4 regions of the Paenibacillus sp. FSL H8-0259 genome follow, and region 4 is predicted to be linked to each of the others. Evidence: riboswitches for the same ligand, from Rfam matches in the RefSeq annotation. Region 4 holds a riboswitch; each other region holds the start of a gene.

Region 1 (3,206 bases), 2.3 Mb from region 4:
GTTGACTTCAATTACAGTGAAATGGCACGGCTGGGGAAAGAAGATGCTCCAGTCAAAATCGTTGAATTCGGCGATTACAAATGTCCGGCTTGCGCCCAGTTCACCGGGGTGATTAAACCGCAAATCGTTCAGGAGTATGTCAATCAGGATAAAGCAGCCTTTTACTTCGTCAACCTGGCCTTTATTGGTACGGATTCGAGAACAGCCTCACTTGCGGCACTCTCCGTATACCATCAGAATCAAGAGGCTTTCTGGAAATTCTTCGATGCCATCTATGCTAACCAGGGTGAAGAAAAGGTAGAGTGGGCAACACCGGACTTCCTGGTAAGTCTGGCACAGCAATTAGAACTGCCCATTGACTTCGACCTGCTGCGTAAGGATATTGAAGACAAGACCTACGAAAGCGAACTGGAGAGAGATATCCAGCTTGGCACAGACACCGGTGTAACCAATACGCCATCACTGTTTGTCAATGGAGTCAAGGTGAATGAACCTTTTAATATGGAGGAGATTGATGCTCAAATCCAGGTAGCTGCGGAAGCTGTGGCTGCACAATGAATAAATTCTCTGCATTCTGCCGCCGGAATTGTCTCTACTTGGCCTGGTTCGTCTCGGTTGTTGCTGTAGCAGGCAGTCTGTATCTCAGTGAAGTGCTGAAATATGAGCCCTGCAAGCTATGCTGGTTTCAGCGGATATTTATGTACCCGCAGCTGATTTTGCTCGGAATCGCCACTTACCGGGGGGATAAGCGCATTATCCCTTATGTCCTTCCCTTAAGTTTGATTGGCGGAAGCATTTCGATCTATCATTACGCAGAGCAGAAAATTCCGGCACTCAGCAAGGTGCTTCCATGTACAATCGGTGTGCCGTGCAACACGGATTATCTGAATTATTTCGGATTCATCACCATCCCGCTGCTGGCACTCATTGCGTTCGCATTAATCACAATTCTGCTATGGACAGGGCGTAAAGAGGATGCAGCTGAGTAAGAAGCCGTCAGGCAGAATGAAGAGTAACTATTTCCCTTAAATTAAGTGTAAATTATTATGCAGAAACGCTGTAAAATCACGCGATAAAGGGATAATGAAAGAGAATGAAAGATCAAGACATACCGGATCATGGATTTGGTTGTTTTGGTTGTTTTTCATTCTTTTTTCATTTGTTTCAACGCTTTACGGAAGAGGCATTGTAGATTAATATTAGTCCTTGTGAGAAGTTGAATATGCGCTGAATTTTCCGGAAGGAAAAACGGGGGAACCAAACTTGGCCGAGTGCCAACGGGGTGAATCGGAAGCGGGTCAGCAGACTCGAAAACCGTAGGGCTACCACAGCCCGAATCCGCCAGCTAACCTCGTAAGCAATAGTGGGATAATGACCATGCACTCAAGGCATGCGGATCATTTCCGTATGCTTATTTTTGTGCCTGCATTTATGAAATCCACTTATGAAAACAGCGCGCGGTACTGCCGTTTCAACTTAACAAAGAGAGGAACTGTTACTACAATGGTAAGCAAGGTAAAACGACTATTGATCGGGCGTCCGATGAAGTCGAACGAACTCGATCATGAAAAGTTATCCAAGGTGAAAGCACTGGCTGTCCTGTCTTCTGATGCGCTCTCGTCTGTAGCCTACGGAACAGAACAAATCTTAATCGTACTTGTGGCCGCAGGTTTCACAGCTATCTGGTACTCATTGCCAATTGCATTAGCCGTATTGGGCCTGCTGGCCATCTTAATCCTGTCTTATCGGCAGACCATTTTTGCTTATCCGCAAGGCGGGGGCGCCTATATTGTTGCCAAAACCAATCTCGGGGTTCATACCGGCTTGCTTGCCGGCGGCTCTTTGCTGGTGGATTATATTCTTACGGTGGCGGTAAGCGCCTCGGCGGGAACGGATGCGATCACATCAGCGTTCCCGGGTCTTCATAATCATAGTGTACTCATAGCGGTTACTGTCATTCTGCTCTTAACGATTGTCAATCTGCGGGGTGTTACTGAATCTGCTTCATTCATAGCCATTCCGGTATATCTGTTCGTCGTCTCCATCTTTGTACTGATTATCGCGGGAGTCTTCAAGTATGCAACCGGCGGTGCTCATGCCCAGGTTCCTGAGATCGGCTCGGCGGTATCGAACGTCAGTATGTTCCTTCTGCTTAAGGCCTTCAGCTCCGGCTGTTCGGCACTGACCGGGGTAGAAGCGGTCTCCAATGCGATCCCTAACTTCAAAGCACCGGCTGAGAAAAATGCGGCTAAAACGCTGATGCTGATGGGTCTGATTCTCGGGGCTATGTTCACGGGGATTACGCTTTTGGCTTATTGGTACGGTATCATGCCGGACGAGAAAGCAACGGTTGTGTCACAGATTACCGAGTCTACCTTTGGCCGCGGCGGTTTGTACTTCTTCATCCAAGGCATCACCGCAGTAATCTTGTTCCTGGCGGCGAATACAGCGTATTCGGCCTTCCCGCTGCTGGCGTTCATGTTCGCCAAAGACAAATATTTACCCCACGCCTTCATGGTGCGCGGAGACCGGCTGGGATTCTCCAACGGCATTATTTTCCTCGGCGTAATGTCGGCTGTGCTTGTAGCTGCTTTTCACGGAAATACCGAAGGGTTGATTCCATTATACGCCGTTGGGGTATTCATTCCGTTTACCCTTTCACAGCTTGGCATGATGGTCCAGTGGTACAGAACCAAGCCTAAGGGCTGGCAGAGCAAATTCGCTGTGAATACAGTAGGCATGCTCACAACCTTAACCATTACGCTCATCTTCATTATTACTAAATTCTCGAGTGTATGGATGGCCTTCATCTTCCTGCCGCTTGTAATCATCGTGTTCCACCGGATTCACCGCCATTATATGAATATTGCCGATCAGCTGCGTATTTGTCCGGCTACGGATAAACCTTGCATTAAAGGAAGCACAGTGGTTGTACCTGTTGCCGGTGTCACCCGTGCAGTACTGCATTCGATCAGCTATGCGAAGTCATTGACTGAGAATGTAGTGGCTGTATATGTCGGATTCGATGAAGAAGAGATTCACAAAATGGAACAGAAGTGGGAAGAGTGGAACCCTGGAGTGCGCCTGATTGTACTCCGCTCTCGTTACCGCAGCATCATCCGCCCGCTGGTGAAATTCATCGATACGGTGGAGTGGAAAACCGCTTCTACAGACCACATTACTGTACTCATTCCGCAATTTGTTAC
Region 2 (3,206 bases), 1.4 Mb from region 4:
ATCCCCACATCGTTTGTTTTTCTATGAAGCTTGCTTCCCAGAACTCTGTCATAGCCCGATCTCCTTTAATTACACTAAATAGTTATTACGGACATATTATATCTACGATATAACCAATTTGCAATGTTATTGTTAATCTTCGTATTTTAGCTAAGTGATGATCCGGAGTTGAACAGTGTGGTAGTGAGCTATCTGGATGATTTCATCGCGAAAGTGCACATGTGGTGTTCCGGAGATACCTCAGAAAGTAAGACGATAGATGAAAGGAAGGCTCTGTATGCTGAAATCAGCAAGGAGACGGCAAATATAACAGATTACGAAATTAATGAAATGAATAAAATAAACGCTGATGAATACGAAGTGGTAGTGGACAGGTCCTGGGATAACGGGAGTGATGATACCGCTGTCTATTCAATGATTAAAATGATGGGATATGGAAGGTGGATGACCTGTAGTGATGAAACGGGCTTATAAATAATGCTGTTCTATAGAGTGATCACAAACCACCCTAAACTGGTTAAACCCCCGCAGATAGTGTACCTTAGTAATATTAGTAATTAGGAGTGGTGATTTTTTGTGAAAAAAAGTAGACAAACCCCCGTGCTGGTCGTGGTCTCCATCCTGCTGATCATTATCAGCAGCCTGATCCCGTCGGACAAATCAACCTGGCTGGGAGCACTGCAGACCATCTTGCTGGGCGTCGGGCTGCTCGGATGCTGCATGGCTTTTTGGCGGTTCGCCAAGGGCGGCAAGGGCAAGCGCTGATTTCTGGCACTGGAACAGATAGCATAGCATTAGCAAATGGAGAGCCGTGGCGGATGCTGCGGCTTTTATTAATATGTACGACGTCAGCGGATTTACTCTATGCAGCGCTTGCTACGCGGACTGAGAGGACCTTATTTTGTGAAAAAGCCTGCTTTTTTGCCCGTTGCGGACTCAGGCGCGCTTATATTGTTCGAAGGAGCTCAAAATGAGGCGAAACTGGTTAGTTAAGGTCCTCTGAGTCCGCATGGATCGCTGATTCGACTGATTGGGCGAAATAACGGATCTACAGTCCGCATGGATCGCAGTGGCATGATTGAGTCTATTGTTGCAGGCCTAGCCATCTTCCCTATTATCCCGCCGACGGACGCGGGACAGCTGGCCGCGCAGCAGCCATCTGTTCGCGAATCCCTCTGAGCTGCGCTTTCAGCTCAGGAACGCTTCGCTGCAGGATGAGGCAGATCTCGGGCAGCGGCAGCTGGATGCCGTACCATAAGGCGCTGGCGATCTGATCCTCCCAGGTGAGCAGGGCAGAAGAGCAGCGGCCGCGGTCTTGAGCAACCAGCGAGCATTGCCGGATGCATTCCCTGTAGGCGGCAAGGGAGTAAGCATCTGCTTGGATGCTGCCCTTGAGCCAAGGCTCATAGAGTGCCGCGAATGTAGCAATTGCGGCTTGATCGGCGCGGGCGCCCTTCTCCAGCAGGAGACAGCTTAGCGCATAGATGGTTCCGCTATATTGCTCAATATAGCTGGTGAATCCGGCAGCGGGAACTGCATTGGACGATAATGGGTCTGGCATGTGGACACGTTCCTTCCTGAATGTGGGCGATTTATAGTTTGGATATGTAGTTGATAGGTTTGCCGAAATGCTGATCCGCCGGAATAAGTGCGCAAAAAACCGCAGACAGAGGAGGACCTCTGCTGCGGTTTTGTTACAGGCGTAAGAAGCCTGGGGCAAAATCGTGGCGGATCAAGATCTCTCTCTTTACGCTTACGGGGTTAGCTGTCGGATTCGGACGGTGAGAGTCGCCCTACCTTTTGAGACTGCGTAATTGAAGTCTCCTTCGGATTCACCCCAAGTAGGCCTGCGGCCTGATGGTTCCCCCGTTTTCCGCTTGGCGGAAATTCAGCGTGCATTCACATTATCGCTGGTAACTTTCAACACGAATCATACCCTTTCAGGATTGTCTTTGTAAAAATGGAAAAGAGTGCTTCTGCGCCGGATTTGCAATAAATTGCTGCTTCGCGAGGAATATTGGAGACTAAAACCATATATGTGGCCGATTATCATCCGTTTATCTCGCTCAATCGCCGTTTTTTATTTTTGGGAGGCAGCGGTGAGGGAACTCCGGAAATATTAATGCGTTAGACCGGAAACGCCGTCGATATTGATTTTTTGTGAAATGGCGTATTAGTGAGTAATCGGGAGATAATGAGAGATTGAAGATGAAGTAAGCGTTACCCGTCTGGCAAATAGATTCGTGAATGTGTTATTAGAGTAATTATGGCGGTTTACAATTTGTACCTGAGTTAGAGCCTGATTCTACGAAAAGTGTACCTTTCTAGCCGCACAAACCATACATCCGGGAGGGCCTAATTCCCGCTTCCCGAATGCTTGACTTGGACCCTACTCCAGGGATTATTATTTGAATCTGTAAGGGCAGACGGTCAGTAAATTACCAAGACTGAAAGCCAAACTAAGAAGCTGGATTAAGAAGCTAGATTAGGAAGGAGGCCAGCAGCCAATGGAGCCTGTTTTTACGATCACCGAGGTAGCAGAGCGGACAGGACTCAGCCAGGATACCATCCGCTATTATGAGAAAATCAAGCTCCTGCCCCCGGCAAGCCGCAAGGAGAACGGCCAGCGGGCATACAGCAGGCGTGAGCTGGACCGGGTGCATTTCGTCGCTATTCTCAAAAGAACCCATATGCCACTGCGCACCATTCAAGAATATATCAGGGCTTCAGCGGAAGAGGACTACGAGGAATGCTACAGTGTGCTGGACAGGCATAAAACGTTGATTGAAGAGCAGCTCACGGAACTTACGGCGGCACTGGAGCTTATGAAATACAAGCTGAAGAACTTCCGGGAGCTTAAGGACGGCAGGTTCATCGCGGAAATGGAACAGAGGAGGAACGAGGAATGAATACTGGGTTGAATCAGGACACGAACAAAGAGTTGAATCACGCGAAAGTTAAGCAGCACCCGATTCCTTCGGGGTTTGGGCCGGACACTACGGCAGAGCAAGTAATCCAAGGCCATAATCTGAGCGGTAAAATAGCGGTCGTGACCGGCGGCTACTCCGGCCTGGGCCTGGAGACCACACGTGTCCTGGCTGCCGCGGGGGCCACTGTGATAGTTCCCGTTCGGACACCGGAGAAGGCCCGGCTTGCCCTTGCCGGGATTCCCGGTGTCGAGCTGGAGGCGCTGGATTTGCTGGACC
Region 3 (3,206 bases), 3.8 Mb from region 4:
CCCGGCATAACACCGGGGGAATCGGCTTAAGGAATACCAACCGCCGCTTGGTTCAGCGGTATGGCCAGGGTCTTCTTATCCAGAGTGAACCGGGCAGGGGCACGACAGTATCGTTCATGATTCCTCTTGATAATCATCCGGTATCTTAGTTCCAAATGGATTTCACCACCTCATAAATCACGTCTAATGTCCGCGCATCTGGGCATTACTCCCGATACCTCGGTTACGCGGGGGCAGTGGCTGAGTCTAAGCAAAATGGACAAGCTCAAACCATGAAGCTGCCGCTCATTGAATTCGGGCCGGAATGTATTTATTGCACCTTCAAGTGGTTAAGATGATCCGCAATCCGGTTAAGCTCATCGGCAAGCGCCGCCAGGGAAGCAACAAGCAGCTGCTGTCTGTCCGGCTTCTTCGGCTCGGCGCTGATTTTCTCCATTGGCGGAGGAGGTTGCAACTCCTTCTTGTCCTCTTTGCCATACATCGGAAAGCCGTCTTCAATCAGCAGACGAACAATGGTACTGAGATGGTAACGCTCTGCACGCAGTTCACTGATCCGCTTCAGTAGTTTCAAAGTTTCATAAGGGTAAAGCACCTGGTCTCCCTGACGGGTCGCGGCTACAAAATAAGAGAAATACTCTAGCCATCTCTTCACTGTGGTCGGAGGTAATTTCGATATCGTGATCAATTCCAGCTGCGTGTAATGGCGAACCATAACATCTCTCCTCTTTCTAGTGGACTTATATATTTTAATGGTATTCACGTTCCACGAAATAAATGTATAAAATCACCTATTTGCTGGCCAACTGCCTGCGAGGGCAGTTGGCCGTAGATCCATCCGGATATTGTCCTCGATCCTGCCTTGACCGGCCTCCAGAAACTTGCCGTAATATTTGAGTGCTTCTTCATGAAGTGCGTGGTACATATATTGCTCTCCAGCGTGGGCCCTCCGCCGCCAAATACTTATGCACCGGGCCGATCCACTGGATATTGCAGTCCCGCCGGACCCGCCGGTTTCGCCGGAGGCTTGAGGTTACCCTTCCCTCACTGTTCAGTTCCTTGAACAACCGATCCATTCAAAGTCATAAATGACCGCACCATACTCTGCTGCAATTTCCTTCGTGCGGTCTGTCGAGCTGGGCGAGCACAGCACCACTGGAACAAGCTACGATCACAGCCTTCTCTACAGATAAAGCGTCCAATAACAGCTTCAAATCTTCACATTGTGTGTCTACGATCCGGCTAATCTCCACATCCATTTTCCCCGATTGCCCGTTCCCTCTTAGATCAAATACGATCACTTTCGCACGCTTGCTGAAATAATCCGCTTGCGGCTCAAACAGATGATGGGAGGTCGAATAATCATGAATAAAAACAATGGGCAGACCGCTGCCCGACATCTCGTAATAGAGCGACGTTCCATTCACTTCAATATGCGGCATAAACAGTGCATCCTCTCATGAACGCTTGCGGGGTTAGCTGCCGGATTCGGGCCCTGAAAGTAGCCCTACTCGTCTATCCCGAGATTCACCCCATATAACCTGGTTCCCCCGCTTCCTATAAGGAATTCAGCGATTAAGTATTATTTTGCAGACGTTTCCTGACTTTCTTCCCTCAGGACCTTCAGATCATCCTGTACGCTCCCCTTCCACAAGGGGACTCCTGAACGGTAGGCTGCCCGGCCATTTAAATGGCCTGCCACCGGTGAAGTGATGAATACAAAAACAATCGCCAGCAGCAGCTTGACATTAACCGTTCCGTCTTTAAACCAAAAGTACAGGAAGCCTCCTGTCAGCAGACACAGCACCCCGAAGGTTGCACTTTTGGTGGCCGCATGTGAACGCAGGTACACATCAGGCAGCCGGACCAAGCCGAAGGCACTTAAGCCGCAGAAGACTGCACCCATCACCACAAGAATGGAGCTAATCAGTTCACCTGTCATTCGGGTTCCCTCCATCCTCTATAACGGCTCCCCGTTCAATATATCTGGCCAGTGCCGTTGTTCCAATAAACGTCAGAATACCGATAACCAGAATAACTTCAAGAAAGTCCTGGGTATCCAGCAGCATACAGAAAACAGTGATCATTGCGAGTACATGAATGCCTATCGTATCGAGCGCGGCAACCCTGTCTGATCGGGTTGGCCCTTTCAGGAGACGGAACAGGCATGCCAGCATCGCCAGCGCCAGAATGATCATTGCCACGGTTAGCATAACTTGGATCATTACCGGGTCACCTCCATAATCGCTTGTTCGAAAGTGCCTCTAATCTGCGCGACAAGCAGCTCTGCATCTTTAATATCAAGTGCATGAATGTACAGCGTCCTGCCATCCTTCGAAACATCAAGAGTCAGGGTTCCCGGCGTCAGACAGATCAGGCACGATAACAGCGTAACCTCCCAAGCCGAGGTCAAGGCAGTCTCATAAGCAAAGATACCGGGACGTATAGCCAGCTTTGGACGGATGATATGGCCGATGACCACGAAATTCGAGACCGTAAGTTCACGGGCAAAGATCAGCAGAAGCTTCAGTATAGCCCATATACGTATGAGATAGAATGGCCGGGTCCGGGCCAGGGATTTCGTCAAAATCAGCAATAATATAATACCGATGACGTAGCCGGCTATGAAGCTTGAGCCAGAGCCATCGTTATTTATCGCCATCCACAGAAAGGCAATCAACAGATTTAAGAGGAATTGTAGGGCCATCTTCTCTACTCCTTCATTATGGCTTCAATGTACCGCGCAGGTGACGCCAAAACCTCGCCTGCCTGCGATACATAAGCATAGACGGACTCGGCACCGACCCCCATAGCAATCACAAGCAGCAGGAGTCCGGCGGCAATAGCCGATGCAGCCTTCAAGTTCACTCTAGGCAATTCATTCACCGGTTCATTTCCCCAGAACGCCAGCCTGAACACCTTCATCAGGGAATACAGCACCAGTAAGCTCGATCCTAGTCCAATTAAGGACAACGTCAGCATTCCCTCAGCCAGAGCTCCGCGGATGATCAGAATCTTGCCGGCAAACCCGCTCAGCGGCGGAATACCTGTCAGGGCAAGAGCAAGGATAAAGAACATCCAGCCGATGAACGGATACCTTTTAATCATCCCGCCTATACTGCCTAGCCGGTCAGTTCCGGCTGCGGATATAATCATCCCGCCCAGAATAAACATGAGTCCCTTGGCCAGCATATCGTGCAGCAGATAGA
Region 4 (3,206 bases):
GCAGTATTTTCAGGAATTCCACGGTAAGCGCAGCTTGTGTGAACTGTTTGTACGCTTCGGCTTTCTTCTCCAGGGCTCCCGCTTCCGCCGCTCCGGCCAGCTGGACAATCTCCGCATTCGCTCTCCCTTTCGCCAGCTCAGCTTCCGCCGTGGCCAGTCCGCGCTTGGTCGTTGTCGCTGCCTCGGCTTCCGCCTCAAGAATCTGCCGCTGCTTGGCGGCTTCCGCTCTCATGACCGTAGCCTGGTTCTCCGCCTGGGCAGGCTTGATCACCGTTGCCTCCAGCTCCCGCTGTCTCAGCTCGACTTCAATTTCCCGGACTGTGCGGTTGGCCTCCGCTTCCATCTGCGTGATTTTGACCTGTTCGGTAACGAGCGATTGCTTAATTTTGTTCTGCTGCAATTCATACGCAAGATCCGCCTGTGCCTTCTTCACTTCTGTCTCCAGCTTGAAATCCGCCTGCTTGATGTTCAGTTCCTTCTCAAACAGGGATTCCTTCGCGCGGGCGGCGGTTCCCGCTTCAATGGTGGCCTGATGCGCATTGGCTTTGGCAATGGAGGATTCCTTCTCCGCCTCGGCCTGCTTGATCTGAATGTCGCGTTCCGCTTCCGCCTTGGCAATGCTGGCATCGCGGCGGATGCGCTCAATTTCCGGAACCCCCATATTGTCGATATACCCTTTGTCATCCGTAATTTTCTTGATGGTGAAGCTGACGACCTCAAGCCCCATCTTGTCGAGGTCCTCCGAGCAGGTCTCCCTCATCTTGCTGTTGATTTCATCAGGCGTCTTGAGGATGGATTCCACCGTCAATTGCCCGATCAAGCCGCGCAGGTGGCCCTCCACCGAATGCAGGATAATCGTCTCGCGGTCTTCTTCCGGCCGGTCGATGAACTGCTCACTGGCCGTCAGAATAGCGGTGGGATCGCTTTTGATTTTTATCTGGGCGACCGCCTCCAGGTTGAGCTTGATGCCCTGCCGGGAGAACATCGCCTGCGCCGGAATGACATCGAAGCTCATCAGCATCATCGAGATGGTCTTATTGTTCTGGAAGCCGGGGATGACGAACGTACCGCCGCCCTGCACCACTCTTTTACCGCCGAGACCGTATACAATCATCGCCTGATTGGGCGGGACTTTTTTATAAGCGGTCACTATACTGAACAAAGCCAGCAGAATAACAACAACAATGCCCGAGATTAAATAAAGAATAACCATTTGGTCCGACACTCCCCGTCATTTATAATTCTCCGAATTCCCTCTCGAAGAGGGTTACTTCCGCCATTCCCTTATCCACCTTCAAAATAATCACCCTGTCGCCCCTCACAAGCTGCTGGCCGCTTGCTGCCCGCACTCCAATGGAGCGCATCGTTCCGTGCAGCACATATTTCATTTCCCCGGCTGCCCCATCCGCTGCAGGTACACTGATGTATCCAAGCTGCCCTGCCTGCTCATAATCCAATTCATTCATGCTGCTGTCATACCGGGTCATCACCCGGGCCAGCACTGCATACATCAGACAACCTGTCAGCAAGGCAATCATGGTGCAGATCAGCACTACTGCAAGCACGCCCATTCCGCTGAAGCGGATAAGCACATAACCGGAGCCGCCCCAGACTGTGACAAACACCATCAGCGGGAGTATAGGCACAAAGCCCGGCCCCCCGGCGTCACCGCCCCCCGCATGCAGATGACCCGTCAGGCCATGTCCGTGAAGTCCGCCGCTGAGGAGCAGGAGCAGTCCGACCCAGAAGCACACGATAAATATAGTTAAGATAACGATCACCTCCTTAGGCAGTTCAGATCACATTATAAATACACTTTCCCGTTGTTATATGAATTGTTATTTTTGATTCAGACCGTCTTCCCTGCTGCTGCACAGCAAAAAGACCACAGCAGCAACAGGGCTCTCCGTGGTCGGTTAATCGATCATGGCGCTCATCCTCTCTCTTCGAGGCTTACGGGGTTAGCTGACGGATTCGGGCAGCGAGATTGCCCTACCTTGCCGGAGCACCGTTACAGCATGCAGCAAGGATTCACCCCAGGTGAGCGGCCGCTATCTGAGCAAAAGCCGTAATCACCGTTGGTTCCCCCGTTCCCATTACTGGAATTCAGCCATTTGAGAACAGTTAAATTTCATTCGGTTGTTGATTTGAATCTTACGCCTGCAGCCATTTAATGTAAAACGCTGCGGTTGACAAAAGAAGCCAAAAATGCCGTCCCTGCATGAATGAAGGCGTATTCTTTGCTTTCGTTCTTAAGCGGCCGATGATTTACTCCTTTTTGCTCCGTTTCTCTGGAGCAGTGCTGTTACATAGCAAAGAGGCTGTCTAGTAAGCAGTGAATCTGCTTACTAGACAGCCCCGGCCGGCAAATATTATCAATACAGTATAATTTCTTTATCGTTTCTGTGCTTCCAGCTCCCGCGTAAGCTCCAGCGCTTCAATACCGGCCAGCAGTACTATGCCAATTCCGTGAGTATCGTTGAGCTGCCAGGTGAGCTGCTCCTTGTAATAGAGCTTATTGAAGGAGTAGCCTGATCCCCGGCAGACGCCGTAGACATTCCCCTGCTTGTCGATGCAGTATTCGGCAAGGGCGTGCCAGCCGCGTATTGCCGCAGCGGCGTAGGGGTGCGGCTTGAGCAGCCAGCCTCTGCGCACCCCTCTAGCGAAGGCATACACGAACATTGAAGAGCAGGATGCCTCCGCATAGGATTCAGCATCCGTCAGAACTTGATGCCATAGCCCTGCAGCATCCTGTAGCCGCAGATACCCTTCACACAGCTCCCGGAAATAATCCAGCAGCTCCGGCTGCTGCGGGTGCTGCTCCGGCAGAATCTCCAGCAGCTCGGTCAGTGAGAACAGCACCCAGCCGTTGCCTCTGCCCCAAGGCACACCGTTCGGCTTGCCGAATTTATAGTCATAGACATGGTGCATAATGCCAAGCTCCGGCTGGAACAGCCGCGCGCGGTAATGCAGAAACTGGGCCACGGCGTCATCCAGATAGGCAGCATTGCCGGTCAGCTGATAGTACCGGACCAGAAAAGGGGTGCTCATATACAAATCATCACACCACATTGTTCCCTGCATGAAATCGGTCGTGCCCCGGGTGCGGTAGAGCGCACCCGCCTCGTCACGGGACTGTGTCCCTTGAATGTAACGGGCAATGTATTCTGCCGCCCCGGCTGCTCCAGGCAGCGGCTGCACGCTGT

The links. Region 4 has a riboswitch for cyclic di-AMP ahead of NSU01_RS09090 (hypothetical protein). Riboswitches for the same ligand answer to the same signal wherever they lie in the genome.
Region 1: another riboswitch for cyclic di-AMP. It lies ahead of NSU01_RS18745 (APC family permease); the one in region 4 lies ahead of NSU01_RS09090 (hypothetical protein).
Region 2: another riboswitch for cyclic di-AMP. It lies ahead of NSU01_RS02995 (hypothetical protein); the one in region 4 lies ahead of NSU01_RS09090 (hypothetical protein).
Region 3: another riboswitch for cyclic di-AMP. It lies ahead of NSU01_RS25375 (alpha/beta hydrolase); the one in region 4 lies ahead of NSU01_RS09090 (hypothetical protein).

The regions. Positions count from the first base shown of each region.
Region 1 is NZ_CP150147.1:4,441,082-4,444,287, reverse strand. It holds gene NSU01_RS18755 (DsbA family protein) at 1-558, shown strand, start outside; gene NSU01_RS18750 (disulfide oxidoreductase) at 555-989, shown strand; cyclic di-AMP (ydaO/yuaA leader) riboswitch at 1,216-1,375, shown strand; gene NSU01_RS18745 (APC family permease) at 1,504-3,206, shown strand, end outside.
Region 2 is NZ_CP150147.1:695,538-698,743, forward strand. It holds gene NSU01_RS02980 (class I SAM-dependent methyltransferase) at 1-52, opposite strand, end outside; gene NSU01_RS02985 (hypothetical protein) at 178-474, shown strand; gene NSU01_RS02990 (hypothetical protein) at 577-765, shown strand; gene NSU01_RS02995 (hypothetical protein) at 1,115-1,561, opposite strand; cyclic di-AMP (ydaO/yuaA leader) riboswitch at 1,735-1,904, opposite strand; gene NSU01_RS03000 (MerR family transcriptional regulator) at 2,508-2,909, shown strand; gene NSU01_RS03005 (oxidoreductase) at 2,906-3,206, shown strand, end outside.
Region 3 is NZ_CP150147.1:5,887,949-5,891,154, forward strand. It holds gene NSU01_RS25365 (histidine kinase) at 1-149, shown strand, start outside; gene NSU01_RS25370 (MerR family transcriptional regulator) at 311-712, opposite strand; gene NSU01_RS25375 (alpha/beta hydrolase) at 1,080-1,439, opposite strand; cyclic di-AMP (ydaO/yuaA leader) riboswitch at 1,447-1,581, opposite strand; gene mnhG (monovalent cation/H(+) antiporter subunit G) at 1,580-1,939, opposite strand; gene NSU01_RS25385 (Na(+)/H(+) antiporter subunit F1) at 1,929-2,222, opposite strand; gene NSU01_RS25390 (Na+/H+ antiporter subunit E) at 2,222-2,704, opposite strand; gene NSU01_RS25395 (Na+/H+ antiporter subunit D) at 2,710-3,206, opposite strand, start outside.
Region 4 is NZ_CP150147.1:2,136,161-2,139,366, reverse strand. It holds gene NSU01_RS09095 (SPFH domain-containing protein) at 1-1,213, opposite strand, end outside; gene NSU01_RS09090 (hypothetical protein) at 1,236-1,781, opposite strand; cyclic di-AMP (ydaO/yuaA leader) riboswitch at 1,936-2,122, opposite strand; gene NSU01_RS09085 (glycoside hydrolase family 88 protein) at 2,395-3,206, opposite strand, start outside.